DNA from 3 places in the Azospirillum formosense genome. Region 1 is predicted to be linked to each of the others. Evidence: predicted binding sites of a transcription regulator. Region 1 holds the regulator's gene; each other region holds the start of a gene.

Evidence for each region. Region 1 encodes PhoB, which activates phosphate uptake and scavenging genes when phosphate is short. Its sites were predicted from a motif close to TNTCATAAAACTGTCA; they were not measured.
Region 2: ABVN73_RS15445 (RNA degradosome polyphosphate kinase) is a predicted target of PhoB. The motif match lies at 4,624-4,639, and genes of this name have one in related genera.
Region 3: ABVN73_RS09215 (diacylglycerol kinase family protein) is a predicted target of PhoB. The motif match lies at 2,486-2,501, and genes of this name have one in related genera.

Annotation. Positions count from the first base shown of each region.
Region 1 covers NZ_CP159402.1:28,690-38,393, forward strand. The annotation lists gene ABVN73_RS00130 (ATP-binding protein) at 1-384, shown strand, start outside; gene ABVN73_RS00135 (PstS family phosphate ABC transporter substrate-binding protein) at 576-1,619, shown strand; gene pstC (phosphate ABC transporter permease subunit PstC) at 1,712-3,094, shown strand; gene pstA (phosphate ABC transporter permease PstA) at 3,120-4,385, shown strand; gene pstB (phosphate ABC transporter ATP-binding protein PstB) at 4,423-5,208, shown strand; gene phoU (phosphate signaling complex protein PhoU) at 5,279-6,076, shown strand; gene phoB (phosphate regulon transcriptional regulator PhoB) at 6,108-6,812, shown strand; gene ABVN73_RS00165 (hypothetical protein) at 6,966-7,253, opposite strand; gene ABVN73_RS00170 (DsrE family protein) at 7,259-7,696, opposite strand; gene moeB (molybdopterin-synthase adenylyltransferase MoeB) at 7,722-8,510, opposite strand; gene ABVN73_RS00180 (hypothetical protein) at 8,583-9,392, opposite strand.
Region 2 covers NZ_CP159403.1:503,641-513,344, forward strand. The annotation lists gene ABVN73_RS15415 (SDR family oxidoreductase) at 1-59, shown strand, start outside; gene ABVN73_RS15420 (NAD(P)H-dependent oxidoreductase) at 136-735, opposite strand; gene ABVN73_RS15425 (DMT family transporter) at 775-1,257, opposite strand; gene ABVN73_RS15430 (LysR substrate-binding domain-containing protein) at 1,330-2,244, shown strand; gene ABVN73_RS15435 (CHAD domain-containing protein) at 2,324-3,934, opposite strand; gene ABVN73_RS15440 (histidine phosphatase family protein) at 4,005-4,523, opposite strand; gene ABVN73_RS15445 (RNA degradosome polyphosphate kinase) at 4,741-6,888, shown strand; gene ABVN73_RS15450 (Ppx/GppA family phosphatase) at 6,908-8,473, shown strand; gene ABVN73_RS15455 (hypothetical protein) at 8,504-9,704, opposite strand, start outside.
Region 3 covers NZ_CP159402.1:1,927,059-1,936,762, forward strand. The annotation lists gene ABVN73_RS09210 (hypothetical protein) at 1-1,398, opposite strand, end outside; gene ABVN73_RS09215 (diacylglycerol kinase family protein) at 1,520-2,461, opposite strand; gene ABVN73_RS09220 (UDP-2,3-diacylglucosamine diphosphatase) at 2,656-3,516, shown strand; gene ABVN73_RS09225 (glycosyltransferase family 1 protein) at 3,513-4,511, shown strand; gene ABVN73_RS09230 (globin-coupled sensor protein) at 4,555-5,910, opposite strand; gene ABVN73_RS09235 (3-deoxy-D-manno-octulosonic acid transferase) at 6,196-7,479, shown strand; gene lpxK (tetraacyldisaccharide 4'-kinase) at 7,476-8,486, shown strand; gene ABVN73_RS09245 (lipid A biosynthesis lauroyl acyltransferase) at 8,479-9,387, shown strand; gene ABVN73_RS09250 (LysE family transporter) at 9,401-9,704, shown strand, end outside.

The DNA.
Region 1 (9,704 bases):
TACACGCGCGAGAACACCGACGTGACGGTCGCCGTGTCGCTCGCCGACGGCATGGCGGTCGGGGTGTCCGGCCCGACGGGCCGCGGCGGGCGGGGGATGCCGATGGTCGCCGTCGCCGTGCGCGACCAGGGGGAGGGCATCGCCCGCACCCACCTGCCGCGCCTGACCGAGCGCTTTTACCGCGTCGACGCCGCGCGCTCGCGGGCGATGGGCGGCACCGGGCTGGGGCTGGCCATCGTCAAGCACATCGTGAACCGCCACCGCGGCCGCCTGACCATCGAAAGCGCGGTCGGGGTGGGCAGCACCTTCACGGTCTATCTTCCCGCCGCCTCGGAGGAGTCGGGAGAGGGCCGCGCCGCGGAGCCCGTGCGGCGCCAAGCTTAAAGCTTGCGCGTACTCCATCCGGCGTGACCGAAAGCGGGCGCCGTCATGAAACTGTCATAAAACCGTAATCAGCGCGTCGCGGACCCCGACTAGTGTCCGCCCCGCAAGCCGCCCGCCCCTGGGGGAAGCGGCACGGGGTTGAACCATCGCGTTCCCCGGCAAAGGGGCAACCGGACCATCGGAGGGATACCGTGAATTCCAAGAAGCTCGCCGTCACCGCCGCCGCGGTCGTCGCCATGACCGCCGCCTTCGCGGGTGCTGCGAACGCCCAGTCGCGCGACCAGATCCGCGCCGTCGGCTCCTCGACCGTGTTCCCGTTCACCACGGCGGTTGCCGAGGCCTTCGGCAAGGGCGGCAAGTTCAAGACCCCGGTCGTCGAGTCGACCGGCACCGGTGGCGGCCTGAAGCTGTTCTGCGCGGGCGTCGGCCCGCAGCACCCGGACGTGGCGAACGCCTCGCGCCGCATCAAGAAGTCCGAGGTCGAGCAGTGCGCCGCCAACGGCGTCGCCCAGATCACCGAGCTGAAGGTCGGCTTCGACGGGATCGCTCTCGCCTATTCCAAGCAGGCCCCGCACACCGATCTGACCACCCAGATCCTGTGGAAGGCGCTGGCCAAGGAAGTCCCGGTCGACGGCAAGATGGTCGCCAACCCCTACAAGAAGTGGTCGGACATCGACCCGAAGCTCCCGAACAAGGAGATCGAGGTCCTCGGCCCGCCCCCGACGTCCGGCACCCGTGACACCTTCAACGAGCTGGTGATGCTCGAAGGCTGCAAGAAGGTCGCCGAGGTCAAGACGATCGTCGCCGACGAGAAGGCCCGCGAAAAGGCCTGCATGACCATCCGCGAGGACGGCGGCTACGTCGAGGCCGGCGAGAACGACAACCTGATCGTCCAGAAGCTGACCGCCAACCCGGACGCCTTCGGCGTGTTCGGCTACAGCTTCTACGACCAGAACCGCGACAAGCTGCAGACCGCCAAGATGGACGGCGTCGAGCTGTCGCCGGAAGCGGTCCAGGCCGGCAAGTACGAGCTGTCGCGCCCGCTGTTCATCTACATCAAGAACGCCCACGCCGGCGTCATCCCGGGCATCCGGGAGTTCATCGCCGAGTACACCTCGGAGCGCGCGATGGGCGAGGACGGCTATCTGGGCGACAAGGGCCTGATCTCCATGCCGAAGGCGGAGCGCGACGCCGCCCGCACCTCGGCGACCAACCTGACCCCGCTCCAGCTCTGACCGGCTGACGGAACCGGCGGCTCTCCTCGGAGGGCCGCCGGTTTCCCGTTTGTGCCAGGAGCCCGTTTTCAGCCCATTTCCGGCGGTTTCGCATGCAGCTCACGGTACTGCTCATCGTTCTGGCCCTGCTCACAGTGATCGGTTACCAGATGGGCCGGTCGCGTGCCGTCGCCTCCGTCGGCGGCCGCATCGTCGAGCTTCATTCGGTGCCGTCCTACCACGGCTTCTACGTCGCCCTCTGGGCGGGGCTTCCGGCCCTGCTGCTCTTCGCCTTCTGGGGAGCGTCGGAAGGCTGGCTGGTCATGCAGATGGTCCTGTCCGGCCTGCCGGACCGGCTGGTCACCGGCGACGCCCAGTCGCTCGGCCTGCTGCGCGCCGACATCCTGAACCTCGCCCACGGCGTCACCACGGGCCGGGAGCCGGATCCGGAGGTGGTCGCGGCGGCGGAGCGCTATGTGCGGCTGCACGCGCTCGGCGACTGGAGCCTGCTGGTCATCGGCTGCTGCGTCGCCATCGGCGGCCTGCTCTACGCCCGCGGCCGGATCGACCCCGACCTGCGCGCCCGCAACCGGGTGGAGCGCACGGTCAACATCGCGCTGGTGATCTGCTCGCTGGTCGCCATCCTGACCACCATCGGCATCGTGCTGTCGCTTCTGTTCGAGGCGATCCGCTTCTTCGCGGTGGTCAACCCGCTGGAGTTCCTGTTCGGGACGCACTGGAGCCCGCAGATGGCCATGCGCGCCGACCAGGTGGGCTCCAGCGGCTCCTTCGGCGCGATCCCGCTGTTCGCCGGCACGCTGCTGATCACCGGCATCGCCATGGCGGTGGCGGTTCCGGTCGGGCTGATGGCGGCCATCTTCATGTCGGAATACGCCAGCCCGGGCCTGCGCACCTGGCTGAAGCCGATCCTGGAGGTGCTGGCCGGCATCCCGACCGTGGTCTACGGCTTCTTCGCCGCCCTGACCATGGCGCCCTTCGTCCGCGACGTGGGCAACAGCCTGGGGCTGAGCGTCAGCTCGGAATCGGCGCTGGCCGCCGGCTTCGTGATGGGCGTGATGATCATCCCCTTCGTCAGCTCGCTGTCGGACGACGTCATCAACGCGGTGCCGCAATCCTTGCGCGACGGTTCCTACGGGCTGGGCGCCACCAAGTCGGAGACGATCCGGCTGGTCGTGCTGCCCGCCGCCCTGCCGGGCATCGTCGCCGCCATCATGCTGGCGGTCAGCCGCGCCATCGGCGAGACGATGATCGTCACCATGGCCGCCGGCCTCACCGCCAACCTGACCGCCAACCCGCTGGACGCCGTGACCACGGTGACGACGCAGATCGCCACGCTCCTGGTCGGCGACCAGGAGTTCGACAGCCCCAAGACGCTGTCGGCTTTCGGGCTGGGCCTCGTCCTGTTCGTCGTGACCCTCACCCTCAACATGGTCGCCCTCCGGGTGGTCCAGAAGTATCGAGAGAAATATGACTGACCTCGTGGAACAGGATACGCGGGCCATGTCGGTCGCCGTCACCAAGTCGCGCTACCAGAGCGAGGAGTTCTCCGCCCGGCTGCGCCGCCGCTACGCCGCGGAGCGCCGCTTCCGGATCGCCGGGATGGTCGCCGTGGGGATCGCCACGCTGATGCTGGTGGTTCTGCTCGGCTCCATCGTCAGCAAGGGCTACACCGCCTTCTGGCAGGCGCAGATCCGGCTGGAGGTGACGCTGGACAAGCAGCAGGTCGAGGAGCGGAACTACACCGCCCTTCTCCGGCAGGCGCTCTACGCCCAGGTCCCGGCGGCCACCGACCGCGCCACCCGCCGCTCGCTGAACGACCTGCTGTCGTCCGGCGCGCCGTACGAGCTGGAGGCGATGGTCAACGCCAACCCGTCGCTCATCGGCACCACGCAGACGGTCTGGGTCCGCGCCGACGACGAGATCGACCAGTTCATGAAGGGCTTCATCCGGCGCGACGTGCCGGAGAGCGAGCGCCGGCTGAACGACGTCAAGATCGCCGCCATCGACGCGCTGGTCGCCAACGGCTCGATCCGCAGCACCTTCAACACCACCCTGTTCACCGCCGGCGACAGCCGCGAGCCGGAGCAGGCGGGCATCCTGGGCGCCGTCGTCGGCTCCGCCCTGACGCTTGTGGTGACCATGCTGCTGTCGGTGCCCATCGGCATCGCCGCCGCGGTCTATCTGGAGGAGTTCGCGCCGAAGAACCGCTGGACCGACCTGATCGAGGTGAACATCAACAACCTCGCCGCGGTGCCGTCGATCATCTTCGGCCTGCTCGGCCTCGCGGTGTTCCTCGGCTTCTTCGGGCTGCCGCGCTCCGCGCCGCTGGTCGGCGGCCTGGTGATGGCGCTGATGACCCTGCCGGTCATCATCATCGCCTCGCGCGTCGCGCTGAAGGCGGTGCCGCCGTCGATCCGCGAGGCGGCTCTGGGCGTCGGCGCCTCGCCGCTGCAGACGGTGACGCACCATGTCCTGCCGCTGGCCCTGCCGGGCATCCTGACCGGCACCATCATCGGCATGGCCCGCGCGCTGGGCGAGACGGCGCCGCTGCTGATGATCGGCATGGTCGCCTTCATCGTCGACATCCCGAACAGCTTCACCCACAGCGCCACGGCGATCCCGGTGCAGATCTACATGTGGGCGGACAGCCCCGAGCGGGCCTTCACGGAGCGCACCTCCGCGGCGATCATGATCCTGCTCGCCTTCCTCATCCTGATGAACGGCCTGGCCGTCTTCCTGCGCAAGAAATTCGAGAGGCGTTGGTAATCCCATGAGCGTCCAGACCCACATCCCGGCCACGGCCATGGCGTCGCGTCCCGCCGCCGGCATCCACGGCACCAAGATGGTCGCCCGCGACGTCAAGGTGTTCTACGGGGCCAAGCAGGCGCTCAAGGGCATCAACCTGGAGATCCAGGAAAACCGCGTGATGGCGCTGATCGGCCCGTCCGGCTGCGGCAAGTCGACGTTCCTGCGCTGCCTGAACCGCATGAACGACACCATCGAGAACTGCCGCGTCGAGGGGCTGATCGCGCTCGACGGCGAGGACGTCTACGGCCGGAACATCGACGCCGTGCAGCTCCGCGCCCGCGTCGGCATGGTCTTCCAGAAGCCCAACCCCTTCCCGAAGTCGATCTACGACAACATCGCCTACGGCCCGCGCATCCACGGCATCGCCAGCCACCGCGACGAGATGGACGAGATCGTCCAGACCTCGCTGCAGCGCGCCGGCCTGTGGAACGAGGTGAAGGACCGCCTGCGCGAGCCGGGCACCGGCCTGTCCGGCGGCCAGCAGCAGCGCCTGTGCATCGCCCGCGCCATCGCCGTCAGCCCCGAGGTGATCCTGATGGACGAGCCCTGCTCGGCGCTCGACCCCATCGCGACCGCCCACATCGAGGAGCTGATCGACGAGCTGCGCGAGAACTACACGATCGTCATCGTCACCCACAACATGCAGCAGGCGGCCCGCGTCTCCCAGAAGACCGCCTTCTTCCATCTGGGCGACATGGTGGAGTGCGACGACACGGAGGAAATCTTCACCAACCCGCGGGACGAGCGCACCCAGGGCTACATCACCGGCCGCTACGGCTGATCGCCGTCCTCGGATCCCCGGCCTCATTCTGGGCACCGCCGCGACTCCTCCTCTGCGAAGGACGTGAAGCATGAGCAACGAACACATCGTGCGTTCCTTCGCGCACGAACTTGAACGCCTGTCCAACCTGATCACCCAGATGGGCGGCGTCGCCGAAGCGCAGGTGGACGCCGCCGTGAAGGCGGTGGCCCGCCGCGACGTCGCACTGGCCGCCCAGGTCATGCAGGCCGACCAGCGCATCGACGCCTACGAGCGCGACATCGATGCCGAGGCCGTGCGCCTGCTCGCCCTGCGCCAGCCGCTGGCCCAGGACCTGCGCGAGATCGTGTCGGCGCTGAAGATCGCCTCGGACCTGGAGCGGATCGGCGACTACGCCTCCAACATCGCCAAGCGCTCGCTGGCGCTGGCCCAGGTGCCGGTGGTGCGCCCGGCGGTGGCCATCCCGCGCATGGGGCGGCTGGTCGAGTCGATCATGAAGGACGTGCTGGACGCCTACATCGAGCGCGACGTCCAGCGCGCCATCGCCGCCTGGGAACGCGACGAGGAGCTGGACGACCTCTACACCAGCCTGTTCCGCGAGGTCCTGACCTACATGATGGAGGACCCGCGCAACATCACGCCCTGCACGCACCTGCTGTTCATGGCGAAGAACCTGGAGCGGATCGGCGACCACGCCACCAACATCGCCGAGACCATCCATTACCTGGTGGTCGGAACGACGCTGCGCGCCGCGCGCCCGAAGAACGACGGCAGCAGCTTCGCCGTGGTCGAGCCGGAAGGGCTCGCCATGGCGGCGACGGACGCGGTGGAACGGGGATTGCCGCGGGACGGCGGCCCGGATAACGATGGAGCGGGACATGCCGCGTGACGGCGAGACGCGCAGTGGGAGCGGGACAAGCATGAATTCGGCGCTGAAGCCGCTCGTTCTCATCGTCGAGGACGAAGCCGACATCGTGACGCTGCTGAAGTACAATCTGGAGAAGGAAGGCTTCCGCGTGAACGCCGCCACCGACGGCGAGGAAGCGCTTCTGCTGGCCGGGGAGCAGACGCCGAACATCGTCCTGCTCGACTGGATGCTGCCGCTGATGTCGGGGCTGGAGGTCTGCCGCCAGATGCGCCGCAACAGCAAGATGCGCGACATCCCGATCATCATGCTGACCGCCCGCGGCGAGGAGGCGGACCGCGTGCGCGGCCTGAATTCCGGCGCCGACGACTACATCACCAAGCCCTTCTCCCCGACCGAGCTGGTCGCCCGCATGCGCGCCGTGCTGCGCCGGTCGGCCCCCGGCATGACCGACGAGACGCTGCAGTTCGCCGACGTGACCATGGATCTGGCCGCCCACCGGGTGCGCCGGAATGGGCGCGACGTGCATCTGGGGCCGACCGAGTTCCGCCTGCTGCGCCATTTCATGCAGCATCCCGGCCGCGTCTTCTCGCGCGAGCAGCTTCTCGACGTGGTGTGGGGCCATGACGTCTATGTCGAGCCGCGCACCGTCGACGTGCACATCCGCCGTCTGCGCAAGGCGATGAACGAGGAGACGGAGATGGACCTGATCCGCACCGTCCGCTCGGCCGGCTACGCGCTGGACAGCAAGTCCATCTGAGCGAAATGCGCCAAGCGCCGGCCTTGCCCCCTCCCTAACCCTCCCCCGCTTCGCAGGGGAGGGGACTGATTGTCCCTCTCCTGCGAAGCGGGGGAGGGAAGGGGCTCACGCGCAAGCGTGGGAAGGGTGGGGGCCAGGTGTGCGTTGCGAAAGCTACCCCTCCAGCAGCCCCACCGCCTCGCGCAAAATCGCCACCTTCGGGCCGAAGCGCTTCGCCGGGTCGCTGTCCTCGATGAAGCCGATCATCACGCGCAGGGCGTGCGCCACCCGCGGGGCGAGATCGGGATGCGCCGTGACATGCTGCGCCAGATGGGCCAGCGCGTCCCGGTAGGGCCGGCCCTCGAAGCCCTCCGCGGCGATCGCCTCGAAGCGGTTCGCGTGCTCGATCACCAGGCTGTGGTCCGCCGGGCCGTGGTCCACCGGGCTGTGGTCGTCGGTCATCGCGCTCACACGAACAGGATCGCGCCGGTCTTCGGCGCGTCGTTCAGGAAGGTGACGACGCCGCCGGTCTTCACCGGCACGTCCGGGCGCAGCGGGGTGCCGGCGGGCAGGCCGAGCGCGCGCAGCCCCATCTCGCAGGCCATGACCGTGACCTTGAGCATCACGCAGGCCTCCAGCAGTTCCTCGAAGCCGGCCAGCCCGTTGGCGGTGAAGGCGGCGTCGCGTTCCGCCGGGCGGCTGCCGTCGTCGGCGGGGTCCAGCCGGTGCCAGCCCGGCACACCGTCGGCATCCGCGGCCAACAGCGTGTTGAGCGCGCGGCCGGTGAAGAACAGCGTGACCTTGCGGTTGGTCGCCGCCGCCGCGCTGGCCATCACCAGGGCGTAGTGAACCCGGTCGAAGCCGCCCGCGAACAGGACGATGGACAGGCTTTCAGGACCTTCCATGGGTCAGGACTCTCCCAAGCGCCGCTCAGTGGGCGGACAGGTCGTGGATGGTCGGGTGGGTGCCGCACAAGGGGCAGTCCGGATCGCGGCGCACCGTGATGCGCTGGAAGGAGGCGTGCAGCGTGTCCAGCATCATCAGGCTGCCCGAGAGGCCCTCGCCGATGCCCATGATCTCCTTCAGAACCTCCGTCGTCTGGAGCGAGCCGACGAAGCCGGCCAGCGCTCCCAGAACGCCGCCCTCGGAGCAGGACGGCACCAGACCGCGCGGCGGCGGTTCCGGGAACAGGCAGCGGTAGCAGGGGTGCGGGTCGCCGAGATGCGCCTTGAAGGTCGAGACCTGCCCGTCGAAGCGCAGGATCGCCGCCGACACCAGCGTCTTCTTCGCAAAGAAGCAGGCGTCGTTCAGCAGGAAGCGCGTGGCGAAATTGTCCGACCCGTCGGCCACGATGTCGTAGCGCCCGATCAGGTCCAGCGCGTTGTCCTTCGTCAGCCGGGTCTTGTGAACCTCCACCGCCACGTCGGGGTTCAGCGCGCGGATGCGGGCGGCGGCGCTCTCCACCTTCGGAACGCCGAGCGACGACTCGTCGTGGATGATCTGCCGTTGCAGGTTGGACAGGTCCACCGTGTCGTCGTCGATGACGCCGATGGTGCCCACCCCCGCCGCGGCGAGGTAGAGCAGCAGCGGCGCGCCCAGCCCGCCGGCCCCGACGACCAGGACGCGGGCGCGCAGCAGCGCCTCCTGCCCGACGCCGCCGACCTCCGGCAGGATGATGTGGCGGGAATAGCGGTGAAGCTGGGTGTCGGTGAAATCCATGGTGCCGCAGAATAGCGCGGAACGCCCCATGCCGCGCAAGTCCCCTCGCTCAGGGCCTCGCCTCCGGCGGCGTCAGGCGAGCAGGCTCATCTTGTAGGGGGTGCTCTTCGAGGTGCTGGACGCCTTGTTCGCGTCCTCCGCCGCCCACTGCTTCAGCCGCGCCTCGCGCTCCCGCATGATCTTGTCGAACGGGCGTTCCTCGGTCGACTCGGGCGTCTTGGCGACCTTCTGGATGAAGTTCAGCTGATAAGGGATCTCGCCGACCACGTTCTTCGGCGGGACGATCACGAGCTCGTACTGGCCGGGGTCGATCTTGAAGCTGGGCTTCTTCAGCATGTCCTCGCCCGATTTCGTCGGGTCCATCGTGTCGCCGGAGGCCACGACCTTGCCCTCCTTGCTCATGAGGGCCCAGCGCGTGTAGGGCAGGGACATGTTGCCGACGAACTCGCCGCCCTGGGCGACGGTCAGCGTGTGCTTCTGGACGCCGCTGTCGTTGCCGACGACGGCGCGGGCGATGCCCTTCATCTGGGCACCGGTCCCCACCATCATGATGTTCTGGCGTTCGGTGATGTCGAGCGTGTATTCGCGCTCGTTCACCCCGCGGACGGCCTGCGAGATCACCGCGGTGTAGGTGCCGGGGCCGAGCTTCGCGCTGGTTTCCGCCGCCTCGTTCTTCGCCTTCGCCTCGGCGACGACCTTGTTGTTCTGGTCGACGATCTTGATGTTGGTGTTGATGTCGGCGATCTTGAAATTGAATTCGCCGGTTTTCGACACCGTGAACTGGCGGTAGTCGGTGGACGCGAGGTTGGAGTCCAATTCGTTGGTGATGCCGCGGAACTGGAACCAGTTCATCGTCGAGGCATTCGGAATCGCGACGCCCATGGTGGCCTCCCCCCCGCTGGTCCTGTGCCGTCAGCTCCGCCTCGTCGGGCGGCCCTGCCGCAAGCCGGACCGTCGCCCGCAACGGCGGAGCCGCGCCGGCCGAAACTCCCGGCGCCGACAGGCTAGATTAATAAAATCCAATCTTTTTGTCAAACCGCCGCCCGATTCCAGGGGCGGGCACAAAGACCGGATGCATTCCACTCCACAGCGGCCCACTCTACAACAGGATGCGCGACGATGCAATATTCGCCGCCCGGTTGCGCAGGACGGAGCAACGGGAGGCGGAGCATCGGAGAGCCCTCCCACGCCCGT
Region 2 (9,704 bases), on a different replicon from region 1:
GCTTCATGACCGGCCAGAACGTCCTGATGGACGGCGGCGCCTACGCGGGGACGCTGTAGACGGCAGGTTGTGATTCCGTCGGGTCCTGTCTGACCACCGTCTGGGGCCGTCAGACAGGGCCTGGCGAAGCGCCCGCTAGAAATCGCAACATGGATCGAGGGCCGCTATGGCCTCGAACGCGGTCTGCATGCCGCTTTCCCGGTGCGCTTCGCTGATGGCTAGACCTTCCGCGACGATCACATCGAGCCTCGTCACGCCGATGAACGCGAACAACGACCGAAGGTAGGATTCGGCGTGTTCGGACGACGCCAGGGACGTGCCCGGTCGATATTGACCGCCCCGCGCCATCGCAAGGATCACCCGCTTGTCATGCGCCAGTCCTTCCGAGCCGTTCTCCGTGTAGCGGAACGTCTTCCCCGCAATGACAATCCGGTCGATCCAGGTTTTGAGCTGGCTGGAAATGGTCAGGTTGTAAAACGCAACGCCGATGACGACGACATCGGCGGTGATGAACTCGTCCAAAACCTTTTCGCCAAGCGCGATGTCCTCCATCACGACCGGGGAAGCCGCCAGATGATCGCCGGTCAGATGCGGAACGGGAACAGCGACCAGATCGCGATGGACGATGTCGACCGCTGGATTGTGTTCCTTCAACCGTCGGACGACGGCTCTGGACAGCATGCGGCTCACCGATTGCTCACCGAGAATGCTGGAGTCGATATGAAGCAGTTTCATGGATGATCGTCCTGGAGATGTCGGCGGGAGCGTCGTGCGTCATGAACCGGCGGGCGGCTTCACGCCGAACGCCTGAAGCTGCATCACGACCAGCCCGAGAAAGATCAGGCCAAGACCGGCAAGACGGGTCAGCGGGACCGGCTTGCGAGGGAGGCCGACAAGGCCCCAGTGGTCGATGACGATCGACGCCAGCATCTGCCCGGCGATGGCCGCCGTGATGAAGCCGGCGGCTCCGAGTTTCGGCGCCAGCATGAGCGCGCCGGTGATATAGGCGACGCCGACAACACCGCCGATCCACACCCAGCGGGGGGCGTGCGCCAGAGACGAGAGGGTCGGCGCCTCCACCCTCGCCAACGCCAGAACGGGCAGGATGCAGGCGAAGCTGACGCAAAGGGATACGACCGTTCCCCACAGGGGATGACCGAGCGTCCGTCCCAGGACGGCGTTGGCCCCGGCCTGGAACGGCACAACCGCACCAGTGATGACCGCGGCGAGGATGAGAAGCAGAGCATTGGTTTGCATGGTTGATCCTCCATGCGTCACCGGATGCCGCATTCGCTTCATCGATGGAAATTCTTATGCGATATCTTATATATGCATGATACGAATACTCTTCGTGGCATCGACCTCAACCTTCTGGTGATCCTCGATGCTCTGCTTGCCGAGCGGCATGTGTCGCGCACAGCATCCCGACTGAACATGAGTCAGCCAGCGGTCAGCCACGCGCTCGCCCGTTTGCGGCATCTGTTCGACGATCCCCTGTTGATACGCCGCGACGGGCAACTGGTTCTGAGCACGAGGGCGCTTGAAATCGCTCCGGCGCTGACCGAAGCCCTGCGACAGCTGCGGGAGGTCCTGGGGCCGGGAGGCTTCGACCCGGCCAAGGAAAAGCGGACGTTTCGCCTGGCGATGTCGGATTACGGCTCCGCTGTCGTCCTTCCCGGTCTGTTGAAAAGGATTCGCCTCGAAGCGCCGGGGATCGACCTGGTCATAACCCAATCGAGCCGGGAAACGATGCTTCGGCAGGTTCTGGACGGGGATTGCGATCTGGCGGTGGGCGTGTTTCCCGATCTTCCTGAACGGATCGAGGTGGAGCAGCTTTCCATCGAGCATTTCGCTTGCCTTGCGGACCGGGAGAGGCTGGGAGGGCAGGGCCGTCTGGATATCGACGCCTACCTTGCCCGGCCGCACGTTCTCGTTGCGATGAAGGACCACGCAAGCACCGAGATCGACACGGCCTTGCACGCCATCGGCCGCGCGCGCCGCATCGCTGTCACGCTGCCGCATTGGGGAAATGCGCCGCGCTTGATCCAAGGGACGGACCTCGTTCTGACCGTGGCCCGGAAGGCCCTTGCGCTCCATGAGCATGATCCGGCCGTTGTCGTCTTCGAGCCGCCGTTTCCGATACCGCCCTTTCCCTTCGTCCAGGTTTGGCACGAACGGCGCGGCGGCGATCCCGCGTACCAGTGGCTGCGCAACGCGGTCGCGGGCGTCTCGATGGCCGCGTGAGCGACCGCCATCCAGGGGTGTGCCGTCCACGCAGGTCTGCGTAGCGGCGGAGGGTTAGGGAGGGGACAACGTCACGCCGTCACCAGAACACCGGCCCGTCGCGATACGCCTTCCACAGCCCCGGCAGCGCCTTGCGGCGCTTGTCGGCCTGCTTGGCGAGCCAGCGCGTGGTCGCCTCGGCGGCGGGCCGCTGCTCCGGCCGGTCCGCCGACAGGCGGTGCAGAAGATCGCCCGCCACGGCGGCGTCGTGCTCGGCATCCAGCGTGCCCAGCAGGGCATCGAGCGCCGCGATGAAGGGCACCGTTGCGGTTTCAGCGTAGAGGCCGCGGAAGAACTCCGCCGTATAGCGCAGCTTGCGCAGGCGGCGGCGCAGCCGGTCGCGCGCCGCGGCGTCGGCCTTCTCCAGCTCACGGCCCGCCTTCAGGGTTCCCGCCTTCAGGGCCTTGGCGTGCTGGGCGGCCAGCCAGGGACCGGACAGCTCGGCCATCGGGCGGTCGAGCTGGGCGCGGACCGCCGGTGCGGCGCCGGACTGCCACGCGCCCTCCTCCAGCCAGGCGCCGAGCGCCAGGATCAGCCCGGTGCAGCGGGGCGACTGGATGGCCTCCACCGCGGCCAGCGCCGGCCCGCGCCGGGCCTCGCGCACCGCGGCGGTCAGCGCGGCGAGCGCGTCGGCGGGGGCCTTCTCCGTCGCCGCGAAGGGCGCGATGCCCTGGGACAGCAGCACGTCCCAATCGCGCGCCGGGCCGAGCTGGCGGGAGAACCAGCGGATGTCGTTCCCGGCGCGGCAGGCGTCCGGCATCCCGGCCAGGGGACGGAACAGGCGGATGGCGGTGCGCAGGCGGCGCAGCGCGACGCGCATCTGGTGAAGCCCCTCCACGTCTCCCCCGGCCAGCGCGCAGGCCTCGTTGGCGAGCAGCAGCCGCAGACCGTGGCGGACGATGTGGCGGTAGGCCTCGGCCACCGTGGTGACCGGGGTCAGGCCCAGCGGTTCCGGCAGGACGGGAGCGGGCAGGCGCCCGGTGACCAGACGGTCGCCGATCTCCGCCTTGCTTTCCGTTCCGATGCGGACCGGGACGCGGCGCTGGAGCGCCAGCGCGAGGTCGAACAGGCGCCCGATGCGCCCCGACTTCAGCTCCAGCTCGACCTCGCTGATCCGGGCGCAGGCGTTGCCGGCGGTGATCTGGCCGTCGTCCACCGCCACCTCGATGGAGGTCAGGGCGTCCGGGCGGACGAGCAGGGTGGTGCGCCGGAAGTCCGTCGTGAATTGCGGAACCAGCGCCGCCCGCGCGTCCTCCGGCACCAGCGCGGCCACGCCCTCGGCGTCGAGGGGCGTCATGTCGGGGGCGGCCGTGGGGATGATCCAGTCCCACTTCTTGCGGATGGCCACCGCGGCCGAATCGCCGGGGGTGGCGGCGTTGATCGTCTTCAGCGTCTGCACGAAGCGGTCGCCGTCCTGCCGCACCCGCAGGGCCACGCCCCCCAGGAACAGGCGGCGGTCCGGCGTGTCGTAATAGACGGTGCGCAGGTCGCGGACGGTCGGGGCGCCCTCCGCCGCTTCCTTCAGCGCGGGCAGGTCCGCAACGCGGGACAGATCGCGCGGGTCGAGGTGGAGCTTCATCTCCACCTCGCGCACGGCGGACACCGCGGCGGGTGCGCCGGTGGGGACGGTGTTCTGGGGCGCGGAAGACACGGGGGCGACTCCTGCTCGGTTCCGGGCCTGCTCGGTTCGGGGTTGAAATACCCCATTTGGCAAAAGGGCGTTAAGAGAGTTTCCGCGGCAGGATGAAATCGGCCAGCCGTCCCGCCCCGCTGTCCAGGTCGGCCCAGCGGGTCGCTTCGAACAGCAGAACGGCGCAGGCGCCGGTCGGGAACTTCTCCGCCAGCGCTTCCCGATGCCGCTCGTCGCCGCGTCCGGTCAGGTCGCGGGCGAGGTCGTGGAGGTCCGGGTTGTGGGCGACCAGCATCAGGGACGACGCGGAGTCGGGCGCGTCGCGCAGCCGCTCCAGAAGGACGCGCGCCCCGCACAGGTAGAGGCCGCGCTCGCGCTCCACCGGTATGTCCGGCGCGTCCATCACCTCCAGCAGCCGGTCGGCGGTGTCCGCCGCGCGCCGGGCGGTGGAGCACAGCACCAGCCCGATGCGCGCGCCGCGCTCCTTCAGTTCGTGGCCGACCAGCCGGGCCGCCTTCCTGCCCCGCGGCGCCAGCGGGCGGTCGTGATCGTCCAGGGAGGGATCGTCCCACGCCGACTTGCCGTGGCGCATGAGATAGAGCGTCTTCATCGCGGGAGTCCCTTCCTGTCCGAATCGGCGCCCGCCGGAATGCGCCGGGGGTGCGACTGTTTTCGCAGCGGTATTATCGTGGCGGCGGTATTATGCTGTCTGACCCAAAACCGTAACGTAGTTGGGGTAGGTTGCTTGGCCCGTCGACCGCGGCGGGGCGGTTCGGCCCGACCGGACTGTAGCGGCACCACCCATCACGCAAAAGCCCGAGGCTGCTGTGACCGAACTTCAGGACCTGGAAGCGACCTGCATCGAAGCGGACGCGCCGGAGCGCTTCATCAATCGCGAACTGTCGTGGCTGGCCTTCAACCAGCGCGTCCTGGATGAGGCGTCCAACCCGAATCACCCGCTTCTGGAGCGGCTGAGGTTCCTGTCGATTTCGTCCAGCAACCTCGACGAATTCTACATGGTCCGCGTCGCCGGCCTGAAGGGGCAGGTGGCCGCGGGGGTGAAGACCCCCAGCGCCGAGAACCTGACCCCGGCCCAGCAGCTCACCGCGGTGAACCAGCGCATCGTCGAGCTGATGAACGCGCAGCAGACCATGTGGCGCAGCCTGAAGCAGGACCTGCGCGAGGCCGGCATCATGGTGGTCGGCGCCGAGGACCTGACCGACGGCGAGAAGGACTGGCTGGAGGCCAAGTTCCTCGACGACATCTTCCCCATCCTGACCCCCATCGCCGTGGACCCGGCGCACCCGTTCCCCTTCCTGCCCAACCTGGGCTTCTCGCTGGCGCTGCAGCTGCACGAGCCGGTGAAGGGGCGGCACCTCGACGCGCTGGTGCCGCTGCCGGCGCAGCTCGACCGCTTCATCCGCCTGCCGGGCTCGGAGATCCGCTTCATCCAGCTGGAGAAGCTGGTGATGCTGTTCATCGACCGGCTGTTCCCGCCGTTCCAGGTGAAGGCGCACGGCGTCTTCCGCGTGCTGCGCGACAGCGAGATGGAGATCGAGGAGGAGGCGGAGGATCTGGTCCGCACCTTCGAAAGCGCGCTGAAGCGCCGCCGCCGCGGCAGCGTCATCCGGCTGGCCACCGACGCCGGCATGGCCGCCGACCTGCGCGAGTTCCTGCGCCACGAACTGCGCGTGTCGAACGACGACGTGTTCATCCTCGACGGGCTGATCGGCCTGTCGGACACCCGGCAGCTGATCGTCGACGAGCGGCCCGATCTGGTCTTCCGCCCCTTCAACGCCCGCTTCCCGGAGCGCATCCGCGACTTCGGCGGCGACTGCTTCGCGGCCATCCGCGACAAGGACATCGTCGTCCACCACCCGTACGAGAGCTTCGACGTGGTGGTGCAGTTCATCCGGCAGGCGGCGCGCGACCCGCAGGTGGTCGCCATCAAGCAGACGCTCTACCGCACCAGCAAGGACAGCCCGATCGTCGCCGCTCTGATCGAGGCGGCTGAGGCCGGCAAGTCGGTGACCGCCCTGGTCGAGCTGAAGGCCCGCTTCGACGAGGAGGCCAACATCCGCTGGGCGCGCGACCTGGAGCGCGCCGGCGCCCAGGTGGTCTACGGTTTCGTCGATCTGAAGACGCACGCCAAGGTGTCGCTGGTGGTGCGGCGCGAGAACAAGGCGCTGCGCAGCTACGTGCATTTCGGGACGGGCAACTACCACCCGATCACGGCGAAGGTCTACACCGACCTGTCCTTCTTCACCTGCGATCCGGCGCTCTGCCACGACGCGGCGGTGATGTTCAACTACATGACCGGCTACGCCACGCCGAAGCTGCTGGAGAAGATCGCCATCGCCCCGATTACGCTGCGCCAGAAGCTGGGCCAGCTGATCGACGCGGAGATCGCCAACGCCGCCGCCGGCAAGCCCGCCCACATCTGGGTGAAGCTGAACTCGCTGGTCGATTCGGAGATCATCGACCGGCTCTACAAGGCGTCGCAGAAGGGCGTGCAGATCGACATGGTGATCCGCGGCATCTGCTGCCTGCGCCCCGGCGTGAAGGGCCTGTCGGAGAACATCCGGGTGCGCAGCATCGTCGGGCGTTTCCTGGAGCACGGGCGCGTCATCTGCTTCGCCAACGGCCACGCGCTGCCCAGCCCGCAGGCCAAGGTCTACATCTCCTCCGCCGACTGGATGACGCGCAACCTGGACCGCCGCATCGAGACGCTGGTGCCCATCGAGAACCCGACGGTGCACGAGCAGGTTCTGGACCAGATCATGGTCGCCAACCTGAAGGACGAGGCGAACACCTGGAAACTCGGCCCCGACGGCGTTTATCATCGGGTGGAGGCTGGTCCGGACGCGTTCAGCGCCCATAACTACTTCATGACCAACCCCAGCCTGTCGGGCCGCGGCAGCGCGCTCAGCAGCAAAAAGTCGCCGCCGCGGTTGAAGCTGCGTACGGTCATCTGATTGAGGACATCGGTTGCTTATGACGCCGGCGCAGGAACACACGGTCTCCACCAAGGCCGCCGAGAAGGTGGTCGACAAGGTGGTCGACAAGGGCGAGCGGATCGCCGTCATCGACATCGGGTCCAACTCGATCCGGCTCGTCGTCTATGACGCTCTGAAACGGTCGCCCCTGCCGGTCTTCAACGAGAAGGTCCTGTGCGGGCTCGGCCGCGGCGTGGAGAAGACCGGTTGCCTGAATCCGGACGGCGTGGCCCAAGGGCTTGAGGCCCTGGAGCGCTTCGCCCTCCTGGTCGCGGGCATGCGCGTTGGGCGGCTGGACGTCATCGCCACCGCGGCGGTCCGCGACGCCACGGACGGAGCGGCCTTCATCCAGAAGGTGAAGGACCGCACCGGCCTCGACGTCAGCGTCATCAGCGGCGAGGAGGAAGCCCGGCTGTCCGCCATGGGCGTGCTGTCCGGCACCCCCGCCGCGGACGGGCTGGTCGGCGACCTCGGCGGCGGCAGCCTGGAGCTGGTGCGGCTGGAGCGCGGCGTGATCGGCGAGCATCTGACGATGCCGCTGGGGCCGCTGCGCCTGATGGAGTTGAACCCGGCCAAGCCGAACGGGCTGGTCCGCGCCATCGACCAGCATCTGGAAAAGCTGGACTGGCTGGCCCAGATGCGCGGGAAGCCCTTCTACCCGGTGGGCGGCGGCTGGCGGGCGCTGGCCAAGCTGCACATGGAGCATGTGAAGCACCCGCTGCACATCATTCACCACTACACGGTGCCTTTCGCCGAAGCGCGGGACTTCGCCGGGCTGATCGCCAAGCAGAGCCGGTCCTCGCTGGAGAAGATGTCCGGCTCGCGCCGCCGCATCGACACGCTGCCCTACGCAGCGCTGGTCTTCGAACGGTTGCTGCGGATGGTCCAGCCGTCCAACGTCGTGTTCTCCGCCTTCGGCCTGCGGGAAGGGCACCTTTACGCGCTGCTCGATCCGGAGGCGCAGCGGCAGGACCCGCTGATCGCCGCCGTCGAGGACTGGGCGCAGCGCTTTGTCCGAATCGGCGACCCGGCCCTGCTCGTGTCCTGGACCGGCAACCTCTTCGCCGGGGAGGACGACGCGGCGCTGCGGCTGCGTCAGGCCTCCTGCCTGCTGAGCGACGTTGGCTGGGCCGAGCATCCCGATTACCGCGCGGAGCACGCCTGCCTGCGCATCCTGCGTTATCCCTTCCCCGGCATCGACCATGACGAGCGGGCCTTCCTCGCGCTGGCCGTCTATGCCCGCTACGCCGGTTCCATCGACGGGCCGGGCACGCCCAACGCGGTCACCGCAGGGCCGCGGGCTCTGCTCAGCGACGCCCAGGCGCGCAAGGCCATGGTGCTGGGGCTGGCGCTGCGGCTGGCCCACACGCTGACCGGCGGCGCCACCGCGCTGCTGCAGCGCACGGCGCTGAAGGTGTCGGGGGAACGGCTTGTGCTGACCCTGCCGGACGATTTCAGCGTGCCGGCCGGCGAGACGGTGCAGCGGCGCCTGGACGCGCTGGCGAAGGCGCTGAACCGCAAGGGCGAGATTGTGCCGCCGGCTCGGCCCCAGGCGGCGGAGTAGGAGCGGGAGGCGGCGGAGGAACCGTCGCCCTCACGCCACCTTGGCGTGGGCGATGGCTTCGCGGACGCTCACGCCCTTGCGCAGGATGTTGTCCACGGCACGGCCCTGCACCATCGTGATGCCGACCTTGTTGGCGTAGACGAGGCTGGACACGCTGTCGCAGCGCGCCAGGATGAACTTGCAGCGGTCCTGCTCCTGGATGCGCTCCATGAAATACTTCTCGAAGGTCGGGTCCATCTCCAGCATGTCGTTGGACCAGAAGATCTTCGCGTAGTCGGCGTTCAGGTATTCCAGATCGAAGTTGGTCACCCAGAAAGGATTCAGCCCGTCCACCGCGATCTGGTAACGGCGATCCTGGGCGAATTCCACGACCTCGTTGAACAGCGACAGATTCTCGATCAGGTCGCCCTTGGAGATTTCCAGCACCACCTGCCCGCGGAAATCAAGAGGAAGCCGCTCGTCGAACTTCACGAAGCCGGTGGAAATGACGGTGGACAGGTTGATGTTGATGCCGATGCGCCGGCCCCGCATGAAGCTGAGCCCGTGGTTCAGAGCGCGCAGCACCGACTGGTCGAGGTTGGCGGTGAAATAGTTGAACAGCCACTTGTTGGCCGTGATGTCGTAGTCCGGGCAGAGCCGTTCCTGGAGCAGCTTGATCGAGATGTAGAGTTCGAAATAGGCCATGTCCTCTTCGGCGTTGCGGCCGATGTTGGCGATGGCCTGGTTGAACAGGAAGGGCGACAGGTCGAACATCTGCATGGAGCGTTCGAGCTTGGCCATCTCCTCCAGCGTGATCGGCGGCTTCGTCTCGTTGGAATGATCGCCGGTCTCGTTGGCCTGCAATTCCTCGATGAAGCGGATGACGTTGATGAAGTTCAACGCCAGTTCCATGATCGAGTAGAGCGAGAATTCTTTGTAGGGGTTGGCCCCGGTCAGCGTCGTCTTGGCCAGGAAGATCTGCTCCACCTTCTGGCAGACGTCGGTGACGCCGGTCAGCTTCAGCCCCTTGTAGAGGATGATGACGTCGCCGTTGGAAATGTTGAAGGACTGCAGATAGGAGGCCTTGTTCGCCAGTTCCTGGATGATCGTACGGACGATCATCTGGCTGGAGGGGTCCTTGTCCCGCAGCAGCGACAGGTGCATGTGGATCAGCCGCATGCCCTGCAGTTCGGACTTCGCGGAGCGGAGCAGATTCAGCAGCTTGTCATTGTCAAATTCGGGCTTCTGATCC
Region 3 (9,704 bases), 860 kb from region 1:
AAGCCGCTCCATCTTCCCGCCCGTCTCCTGGACCGTCTTCTCGTAGCTGTACTGGAGCGCGGCGCGCTGCACCGACCAGTTGACCGACTCCTTCTCCTCCTGACTCACCCCGTCGAGGAACTTCACCCCGGCGCGGTAGGCCGCCGCCTTGTCGGTGCCGAGAGGATCGGCGCCGTCCATCGCCTCCTTCTGCTGGCGGGCCATGATGGACTGCGCCGCCTCCTGCTCGTTCCTGGAGAACGTCCCGTCCTTGTTGCTGGCGATGGCGTAAAGGCTGCGCCGGTCGAAGCCGCCGAACAGCCGGTCCACGTCCTTCCCGGTGGGGTCGGAGTAGTTCACCCCCTTGCCTTCCTTCGCCATGGCCGTGTAGGTGGCGTCCAGGGAGTCGCGGGCGTCCTGGACGACCTTCGCGAAGCCCTGGAGTCCCGGCGTCTGGCCGGTGGTCAGGACCGTGGCGGGCGGCGGCGGCAGGCCGGCGGCCTCCGCCTCCTCCTTGGCGGACGGCTCATACCCTTCGGGAAGCGGCTGGCTCTTATCGACCTTGCCACGCCCGACACCGGGAATGTTCACGTCCGCGGCGTATTCCGCGAGTCCCTTTGCGTAGAGCTGCCCCTTGAAACCCAGGTCGGACATGAGCTTGGCGGCGGCCTTGCCCTTCTCGTTGTCCGGCCCCAGCAGACCGCCCTCGCCGCCTTCCACTTCGCCCGCGAAATCGAGCTTCTCGAACTCGTCCTCGCCCTTGTCCCGCATGTTCACAAAGGTCTTGCCCTCGACCTTGAGCAGGTCGCCGCCCATGGCTTCCTTCATCTCCCGCTCGATGTCCGCCGTCTCCGCCTTGAAGCGTTCGTTGGCGGGAGCCATCGCCGCCTGGAACGCCGCGGCGTCTTGGTCCTTCTCGAAGGCGGTGTAAGCGGCGGTCCGCACCTCGTTGAAGGCCGACAGCGCCTTGTCCATCCGCTCCGTCTTGGTCTTGAAGGCGTTGCTGGCCAACGCCGACTTCTCCGCCCAGGCCTTGTCCTCCTCGTCCTGGGGCCGCTCCTTCACGTAGCGCTCCTTCACGGCGTTGGTCGCCATTTGGCGCAGCCCCAGCGCCACGTCCTTCTCGGTCATCTTGCCGGTCTTGACGAAGTCTTCCAGCATCGCGCGGCCCTTGGAGCCGATGGACGCGAAGACCTTTCCCGCAACGCCGGTCAGCGACTTGGCCAACCCGCTGAGTTCCACGCTGTCCCCGCCTTTCAAGGCGGCCAGGGCGGAAGCGCCCGCCGAGGACCCGGCGTCGGAGGCCGCCTTCCAGGTCCCCTCCGCCTCGGCGGCGCCCCCGGCGGGCGTCCATTTGGCGGCGGTCGCGGTGGCGCTGGCCGCCGTGGCCGAGAACAGGGCGTTGATCGACGCGGACATGGCTTCCCCCTTTCGGCCCCGCCTGGGCGGCGGGCCTTAAATCCTTAGATGTCTAAGTAATTATTGAATGTTCCCAAGTAATTTTCCCCAGAGACCCCTTAATGGACTCTTAAAACACTCTTCAGCCCGCCAGCACCGGCAGGATCCACGGCGCCAGCGCGATCTCCACCGGCAGACGGGCGATCACGTCGCCGTCGCCCTGCACGGGCTCCCCCGCCGGTCCCTCGACCACCACCCGGCGGGCGGGCAGGATGCGGTAGTCGGGAAAGCGCGGCAGTCGCCCGGCGGTCACGCCCCAGAGGTAGCGCAAGGCGTTCCCCCGCCCCATCCGCGGGAACAGGCAGACGTGCAGCCGCGGATCGGTCAGCCGCGCGCCGGGCGCGCAAACGAACCGCCCCCCGTAGAAGTGCCCCTTGGCGACGATGACGGAGGCGACCTCCACCGGCTCCGCGCCGTCCACCGCCACACGGTAGGGGCCTCCACCGCCCGCGGCGATCCGGGCCAGCGTTTCCACCGCGTAGGCCCCCTTGCCGATCAGCCGCTTCAGCCGCGGGTCCACCCGCTCGACCACGCGGGCGTCGAGGCCGGCGCCGGCCATCATGGCGAAGGCGCGGCCATTCGCCACACCCAGATGCACCGGCAGCGGCCGCCCCTCCGCCAGCACCCGCGCCGTGCCCTCCGCGTCCAGGGGGAGGCCCAGCTCATGAGCCAGCACGTTGGCGGTGCCCAGCGGCACGACGCCCAAGGGAATCGCCGCACTCCCGCCACCGCGCGCGCCCAGCCCGTTGACCACCTCGTTGATGGTGCCGTCGCCACCCGCGGCGACCACCGCGTCGAAGGCGCCGGGCGCCACCGCGCGGGCCATCGCCTCCGCGTCGCCCCGCCCGCCGGTGGCCTGAAGCGTCACCACCGCTCCGTGGCGCTGCTCCAGCAGTTCCAGCACCGCACCCAGACGGCGCGCCCGACGGGCGCCGGCCACCGGGTTGTGGATGACCAGAAGACGCCGCCGAGGCGCCGCGGCCGGCCCGGACGCCTCAGGCACCGATTCGGCCGCGTCAGCCACACCAGCCCCAATATGACCATCCTGTTTCAGTTTTGATAAAGTCATTTTTCGCCTTTGTTTCAATGAAAAGAAGTCTGATCAAAATCACCTAATTGAAGAGATGCGAACATCCGAAATCATTGTCAAGGCAATGGCGCGCCGATATACGGGAAACGTTTCAACAAACCCTTGCCAAAACGGCGATGGAGCGGGGCATGAGCGCATCACGCGACGTCAAGCAGTACCGCAGCATCTGGATCTCCGACGTCCACCTGGGAACGCGGGGATGCAAGGCGGAGTATCTTCTCGATTTCCTGAAGCACAACGAGTCCGACCATCTCTATCTCGTCGGCGACATCGTGGACGGCTGGCGGCTGCGCAAGACTTGGTACTGGCCGCAGGCGCACAACGACGTGGTGCAGAAGATCCTGCGCCGGGCGCGCAAGGGCGTGCAGGTCTATTACATTCCCGGCAACCACGACGAGGCCGCCCGCGACTACACCGGCCTGCAGTTCGGCGGCGTCCAGGTGGTCGAGGAGATGATCCACGTCACCGCCGACGGCCGGCGGCTCCTGGTCACCCACGGGGACCGCTTCGACGTGGTCGTGAAGTACGCGCGCTGGCTGGCCTTCGTCGGCGACAACGCCTACGTGGTCCTGCTCCAGGCCAACACGCTGTTCAACTGGGTCCGCCGCAAGCTGGGCTTCCCCTACTGGTCGCTGTCCGCCTTCCTCAAGCACAAGACGAAGACGGCGGTCGAGTTCATCGGCAACTACGAGACCGCGCTGGGCGACGAGGCCCGGCGCCGCAAGGTGGACGGGGTCGTCTGCGGCCACATCCACACCGCGGAAATCCGCGACATGGAAGGAATCCTCTATTGCAACGACGGCGACTGGGTCGAGTCCTGCACCGCCTTGGTCGAGCACCCCTGCGGCCGGCTGGAGATCATCGATTGGGCGGCGGACATCCGCCGGCGCACCGCGACGACGCTGCCCGCCCGCATCCCGGCCAAGGAGAAGGAGCCGACCAAGGAAAAGGTGAAGGAGAAGGCGTCCAAGGAATCGGTTGCGGCGTGAACATCCTGATCGTCTCCGACGCCTGGCTGCCCCAGGTCAACGGCGTGGTGCGCACGATCGGCACCGTCCGCGCGGAGTTGGAGGTCATGGGCCACCGGGTGGAGGTGATCGGCCCCGACCGCTTCCGCACCGTGCCCATGCCCACCTATCCGGAAATCCGGCTGGCGCTGGGCGCGGGGCGGCGGCTGGCCGCGATGATCGACGCGCTGCGCCCCGATTGCATCCACATCGCGACCGAAGGGCCGCTGGGCTTCGCCGCCCGGCGCTATTGCCTCGGCCGCGGCAGGCCCTTCACCACCGCCTACCACACCCGCTTCCCGGAATACCTGCGCGACCGGGCGCCCGTGCCGCTGGCGCTCAGCTACGCGGTGGTGCGCCGCTTCCACAGGCCGTCCGCGGCGGTGATGGTGGCGACGCCGTCGATCGAGAGAGACCTCGCCGCCCGCGGATTCACCAACATAAGACGCTGGACCCGCGGCGTGGACACCGCGCTGTTCCGCCCGCGCGCCAAGGGCTTCCTGGCGCTGCCCCGGCCCATCGCCCTGTATGTCGGGCGCGTGGCGGTGGAGAAAAACCTGGAGGACTTCCTCCGGCTTGACCTGCCGGGGAGCAAGGTGGTGGTCGGCGACGGCCCGGCCCGCGCGGAGCTTCAGCAGAGATACCCGGAGGTCCATTGGGCCGGCGCCCGTCATGGCGAGGAGCTGGCCCGGCATTACGCGGCGGCGGACGTCTTCGTCTTCCCGTCGCGCACCGACACCTTCGGTCTGGTCCTGCTGGAGGCGCTGGCCTCGGGGCTGCCGGTTGCGGCCTACCCGGTGCCCGGCCCCCTGGACGTGGTCGACGGCTCCGGCGCCGGTTGCCTCGACGAGGACCTGAAGGCGGCCGTCGAACGCGCCCTGACCATCCCGCCGGAGCGGTGCCGGGATTACGCCCTGAACTTTTCCTGGCGGCGCTCCGCCGAGCAGTTCCTGGCGAACCTGCGCCCCTTCGCCTGAACCGGACTCCGAACCGGCGCGCGGCCGGTCCGGTCCCATCCGATCACGCCGCGCGGATGCGCTGCATGAACAGGTCGACGCTCTCGCGCAGGCGGTCGGACTCGCGGTGGAGGTTGCCGGCGGCTCCCAGGACCTCCTCGGCCAGGCTGCCGGTCTCGGCGGCCCCGCTGGTCACCGCCTTGATGGTGTCGGTCACGCTGCGGGTTCCGCGGGCGGCCTCCTGGACGTTGCGGACGATCTCCTGGGTGGCGGCGGTCTGCTGCTCCACCGCGGCGGAGACGGTGATGACGATGTCGTTGATGCTGCCGATGGTGGCCCCGATGCCGCTCAGCGCTTCGGCGGAGCCCCGCGCCACCTCCTGGATGCTGGCGATCTGGGCGGAGATGTCCTCGGTCGCCTTGGCCGTCTGGTTGGCTAGGTTCTTGACCTCCTGCGCCACCACGGCGAAGCCCTTTCCGGCCTCGCCGGCGCGGGCCGCCTCGATGGTGGCGTTCAGCGCCAGCAGGTTGGTCTGGCCGGCGATGCTGTTGATGAGTTGGAGCACCGCGCCGATCTTCTGCGCGGCGTCGACCAGCCCGTTGACCGTGGTGTTGGTCCGCTCCGCCTCGGCCACCGCGCCACGGGCGATCTGCGACGACTGGGCAACCTGCCGGCTGATCTCGGCGATCGAGCTGGTGAGCTGTTCCGACGCGGCGGCGACCGTCTGCACGTTGGCGGACGCCTGCTCGGCGGCGGCGGCGACGGCGAGCGACTGCCGGTTGGTGGAGGAGGCGATCTGCGCCATCCGCTGGGCGTTGCCCTTCATCTCGTCCGACGCGGCCACCGTGTTGTCGGCGATGCCGCGGACGCTGCCTTCCAGGCTGTCGGCGACCTGGCTCAGGATGGCGCGCTTGCTCTCCTGCTCCGCCGCCGCGTAGGTCTCCAGCAGGACCTCCAGATCGAGCCAAGCGACGCGCCCCAGCGTGTCGCGCAGGGCCGCCCGCTCCGCCGCCTTTCTCGATCCGAACAGCGATCCGCGCCCGTCCGCCGCGTCGAGACCCAGTTCGCGGACGATGCCGCTGGACACGGTGTGATGGCAGATGGCGACCGCATAGCCCGGCACACCGTGGTCGTAGAAGGCCTTGGCCAGACGATGGGCGGATTCCAGGAAGCCCGGCCCGAGGTCGCCGGAGACCACGCGGGTCCAATGGGCCACACGCGCGGCGTGCACGTCCGGCAGGGTCAGGGCGTCACGGATTTCCGGCCAAGCCGCGAAGGCGCTGTGCCATTGTTCCAACAGCACGGGCAGACGGTGCTGCGCGAAGTCCCGGTTGGCGCGCAGACGCGCGATGTCCGCTTCGGTGATGTTGAAGGCCCGGAGCCGGTTTTCCTGGCCGTCACGTTCCTGTACGCCCGCCATGATGTTATCACCCTGAAATGTTGGAGGCCGGCGCATTGCCCGCCATCCTTGAAGCTTCCAACGTTTCTACGCCATGAGGATGGCATCGGATTGCTTCAAAATTATCATAACAGGTCGTAAAATCGTCATACCCTGGTATGCGAACAAACCCCATCCGGTCATCAGCCTTCCGGTCGGCGCCAACGCAAAGCCTTACCTCTGCCACAGGCCCCCATGCTAAAGTGGTGGGGACCGCGGCCGGGACACCTGGCCGCGTTGGTTTTGTCGGATGGCGCTTCGACCCGCATGCTTCAGTCACTCTACCGCGGCCTGACGACCCTCGCCGGGCCGGCGGTTCGTCTGTATCTCGACCGGCGGCTGGCCGCCGGCAAGGAGGACTCCGCCCGCCGGGGGGAGCGGTTCGGCACGGCCGCGCGGCCGCGGCCTCCCGGACGGCTCGCCTGGATTCACGCGGCCAGCGTGGGCGAGGCCAACTCCGTCCTCGTCCTCATCGACCGGCTGCTCGCCGAGGCGCCGGACCTGACGGTCCTGATGACCACCGGCACGGTCACCTCGGCGGAGCTGATGGCCCGCCGCCTGCCGGAGCGCGCCTTTCACCAGTATGTGCCGGTGGACCTGCCCGCGGCGGTGGACCGTTTCCTCGACCATTGGCGCCCCGATCTGGTGCTGTGGACGGAATCGGAGATCTGGCCGAACCTGCTCGGCGCCGTTCGGGCGCGCGGCATTCCGGCCGCACTGGTCAACGCCCGCATGTCGGAACGCTCCTTCAACCGTTGGCGCTGCGCGTCGGGCCTGATCACACCGCTGCTCTCCACCTTCCAAGTCACGCTGGCCCAGTCGGAGGAGGATGCCGACCGGCTGCGCCGTCTCGGCGCCCGGGGCGTCGTCAGCGTCGGCAACCTGAAATTCTCCGCCGAGCCGCCGCCCGCCGATCCCTCGGCCCTGGCGGCCCTGCGCGCGGCCTGCGCCGGGCGGCCCGTCTGGCTGCTCGCCAGCACCCATCCCGGCGAAGACGAGCTGGCCGCCGCGGTGCATGACGCGCTGGCCGAGCGCCTGCCCGGCCTGCTGACCCTGCTCATCCCCCGCCACGCCCACCGCGGCCCCGACATCGCGGCGTCGCTGCGCGGGCGCGGCCTGAGCGTCTCGCGCCGCGGCGAGGGCGCCCTGCCCGCCGCCGCCGACGCCGTTCACATCGCCGACACGATGGGCGAGACGGGGCTGTTCTACCGGCTGGCCCCGGTGGTCTGCATGGGCGGTTCCTTCGTGCCGCACGGCGGCCAGAATCCGGTGGAGCCGGCCCTGCTCGGCTGCGCGGTCCTCTATGGCCCGCACATGTGGAACTTCGCGGAGATCACCCGCCAGCTGGAAGCCGCCGGGGGCGCCCTGCCGGTGGCCGGGGCGGAGGCTCTGCCCGACGCGGTCGGGCGCCTGCTGGCCGACGACGCGGCGCGCGCCCGCATCGCCGCCGCCGCGACGGCGGTGACCGAGGGCAACCGGCGGATCGTCGACCGCGCGCTGGCCGCGCTCACCCCTGTCCTGGGCGTCGGCAGCGTCCGGCCCGCGGCATGAGGACTCCCGGCTTCTGGTACGGGTCCGGCGGGGTGGCCGGCGCGGCGCTGGGCTGGTCGCTCGCCCCGCTGGGAGCGCTCTACGGGTTGGCCGGGCGGCTGCGCATGGCGGCGGGGCAGCCGGAGCGGGCCGGGCGCCCGGTCCTCTGCATCGGCAATCTGGTGGCGGGCGGCGCCGGCAAGACGCCGGTCTGCATCGCCGTGGCCGAGGCCCTGCGCGCCCGCGGCGTCGCCCCCGCCTTCCTCACCCGCGGCCACGGCGGGCGCGAGCGTGGCCCGCTGGCCGTCGATCTCGGCATCCACGACTCGGCCGCGGTGGGCGACGAGGCGCTGCTGCTGGCCGCCCATGGCCCCTGCTGGGTGGCGCGCGACCGCGCCGCCGGGGCGCGGGCGGCGGTCGCCGCCGGCGCCGGCGTTCTGGTGATGGACGACGGCTTCCAGAATCCCGGCCTCGCCAAGGACCTGTCGCTGATCGTGGTCGACGGGGGGGTGGGCTTCGGCAACGGCCACCTCGTCCCCGCCGGCCCCCTGCGCGAACCGGTGGAGCGCGGCCTGGCCCGCGCCGACGCCGTCGTGCTGCTGGGCGAGGACCGCGCCGGGGTGGAGCGCCGGGTGGCCGGCGCCCTGCCCGTCCTGCACGCCCGGCTGGAGCCGGTGGAGAGCGCCCGTGCGCTGGCCGGACAGACGGTCCTCGCCTTCGCCGGCATCGGGCGGCCCGAGAAATTCTTCGCGACGCTGGAGGCGCTGGGCGCCCGCGTGGTGGAGCGCACCGCCTTCGCCGACCACCATCCCTACCGCCCCGAGGAGGTGATGGCCCTGGTCGACCGCGCCAACGCGTTGGGCGCCCTGCCGGTCACCACGGTGAAGGACGCCGTCCGCCTGCCGGAGCCCCTGCGCGCCCTGGTCCGGGCGGTGCCGGTGCGCGCCGTCTGGCGGGACCCCGCCGCCCTCGACCGCCTGCTCGCCCCCCTTCTGACCGCGCTTCCGACTGGAGTTCCCAATGGCTAAGCCGCGCGGCCCCCTGGCGTCCTGGCTGACCCGCCGGGTCGCCTACCCGCTGGAGGCCGTCCTCGTCCATGGCGTCTGCGGCCTGTTCCGCGCCCTTCCGGTGGACCGCGCCTCGGCGCTCGGCGGCTGGATCGGGCGGACCGTCGGCCCGCGCCTGCGCGGCACCCGCACCGCCCGCCGCAACCTGGAGCGCGCCTTTCCCGAGAAGTCCCGCGCCGAGATCGACGCGATCATCCTCGGCATGTGGGACAATCTGGGCCGCGTCATCGCCGAGTACCCGCACCTCGACGCCATCGGCGAACACGGACCCGGCGGGCGCACCGAAGTGATCGGGGCGGGGCACATCGACGCGCTGCGCGAGGACGGCAAGGCCGGCATCCTCGTCTCCGGCCATTTCGCCAACTGGGAGGTGCAGTCCGTCACCTCGCGAAAGATGGGGGTTGAGCTGGCGCTGGTCTACCGCGCCCCCAACAACCCCTATGTCGGCGCCCTGCTGACCGAGCTGCGCGGCGCCGCCTCCGGCACGCACATCCCCAAGGGGTCGGACGGCGCCCGCACGCTGATCCGCGTGCTGACCAAGGGCGGCCATGTCGGCATGCTGATCGACCAGAAGCTGAACGACGGCATGCCCGTCCCCTTCTTCGGGCGTGACGCCATGACCGCCCCGGCGGCGGCGCAGCTCGCCCTGCGGCTGGGCATTCCGCTGGTGCCGGCGCGGACCGAGCGCCTGGACGGCGCACGCTTCCGCGTCACCGTCCTGCCGCCGGTGGAGCCGCCGAACACCGGCGACCGCAACGCTGATGTGCGGATTTTGATGGAGCGCCTGAACGCCCTGTTGGAGCAATGGATTCGCGAGCGCCCCGCCGAATGGCTCTGGCTGCACCGGCGCTGGCCCGACTGACGGAGAAAGTCCCATGGCCCTGCCGCTCGACCCGCATCTGCTTCAGCTCTACCTCGTCGCGGCGCTGGTCCTGACGCTGGCGCCGGGACCGGATTCCCTGCTCGTCCTGTCGCGCAGCGTGATGGACGGGCGCAACGCCGGGGTGGTCGCCACCGCCGGCATCACGCTGGGCAACCTGATCCACGCGCTGCTCGCCGCCGCCGGCATCTCGGCGCTGGTCGCCGCCTCGCCGGCCCTGTTCGACGTGCTGCGCTACGCCGGCGGCGCCTATCTGGGCTGGATCGGCGGGCGCGCGCTGTGGAGCGCCCTGCGCAGCG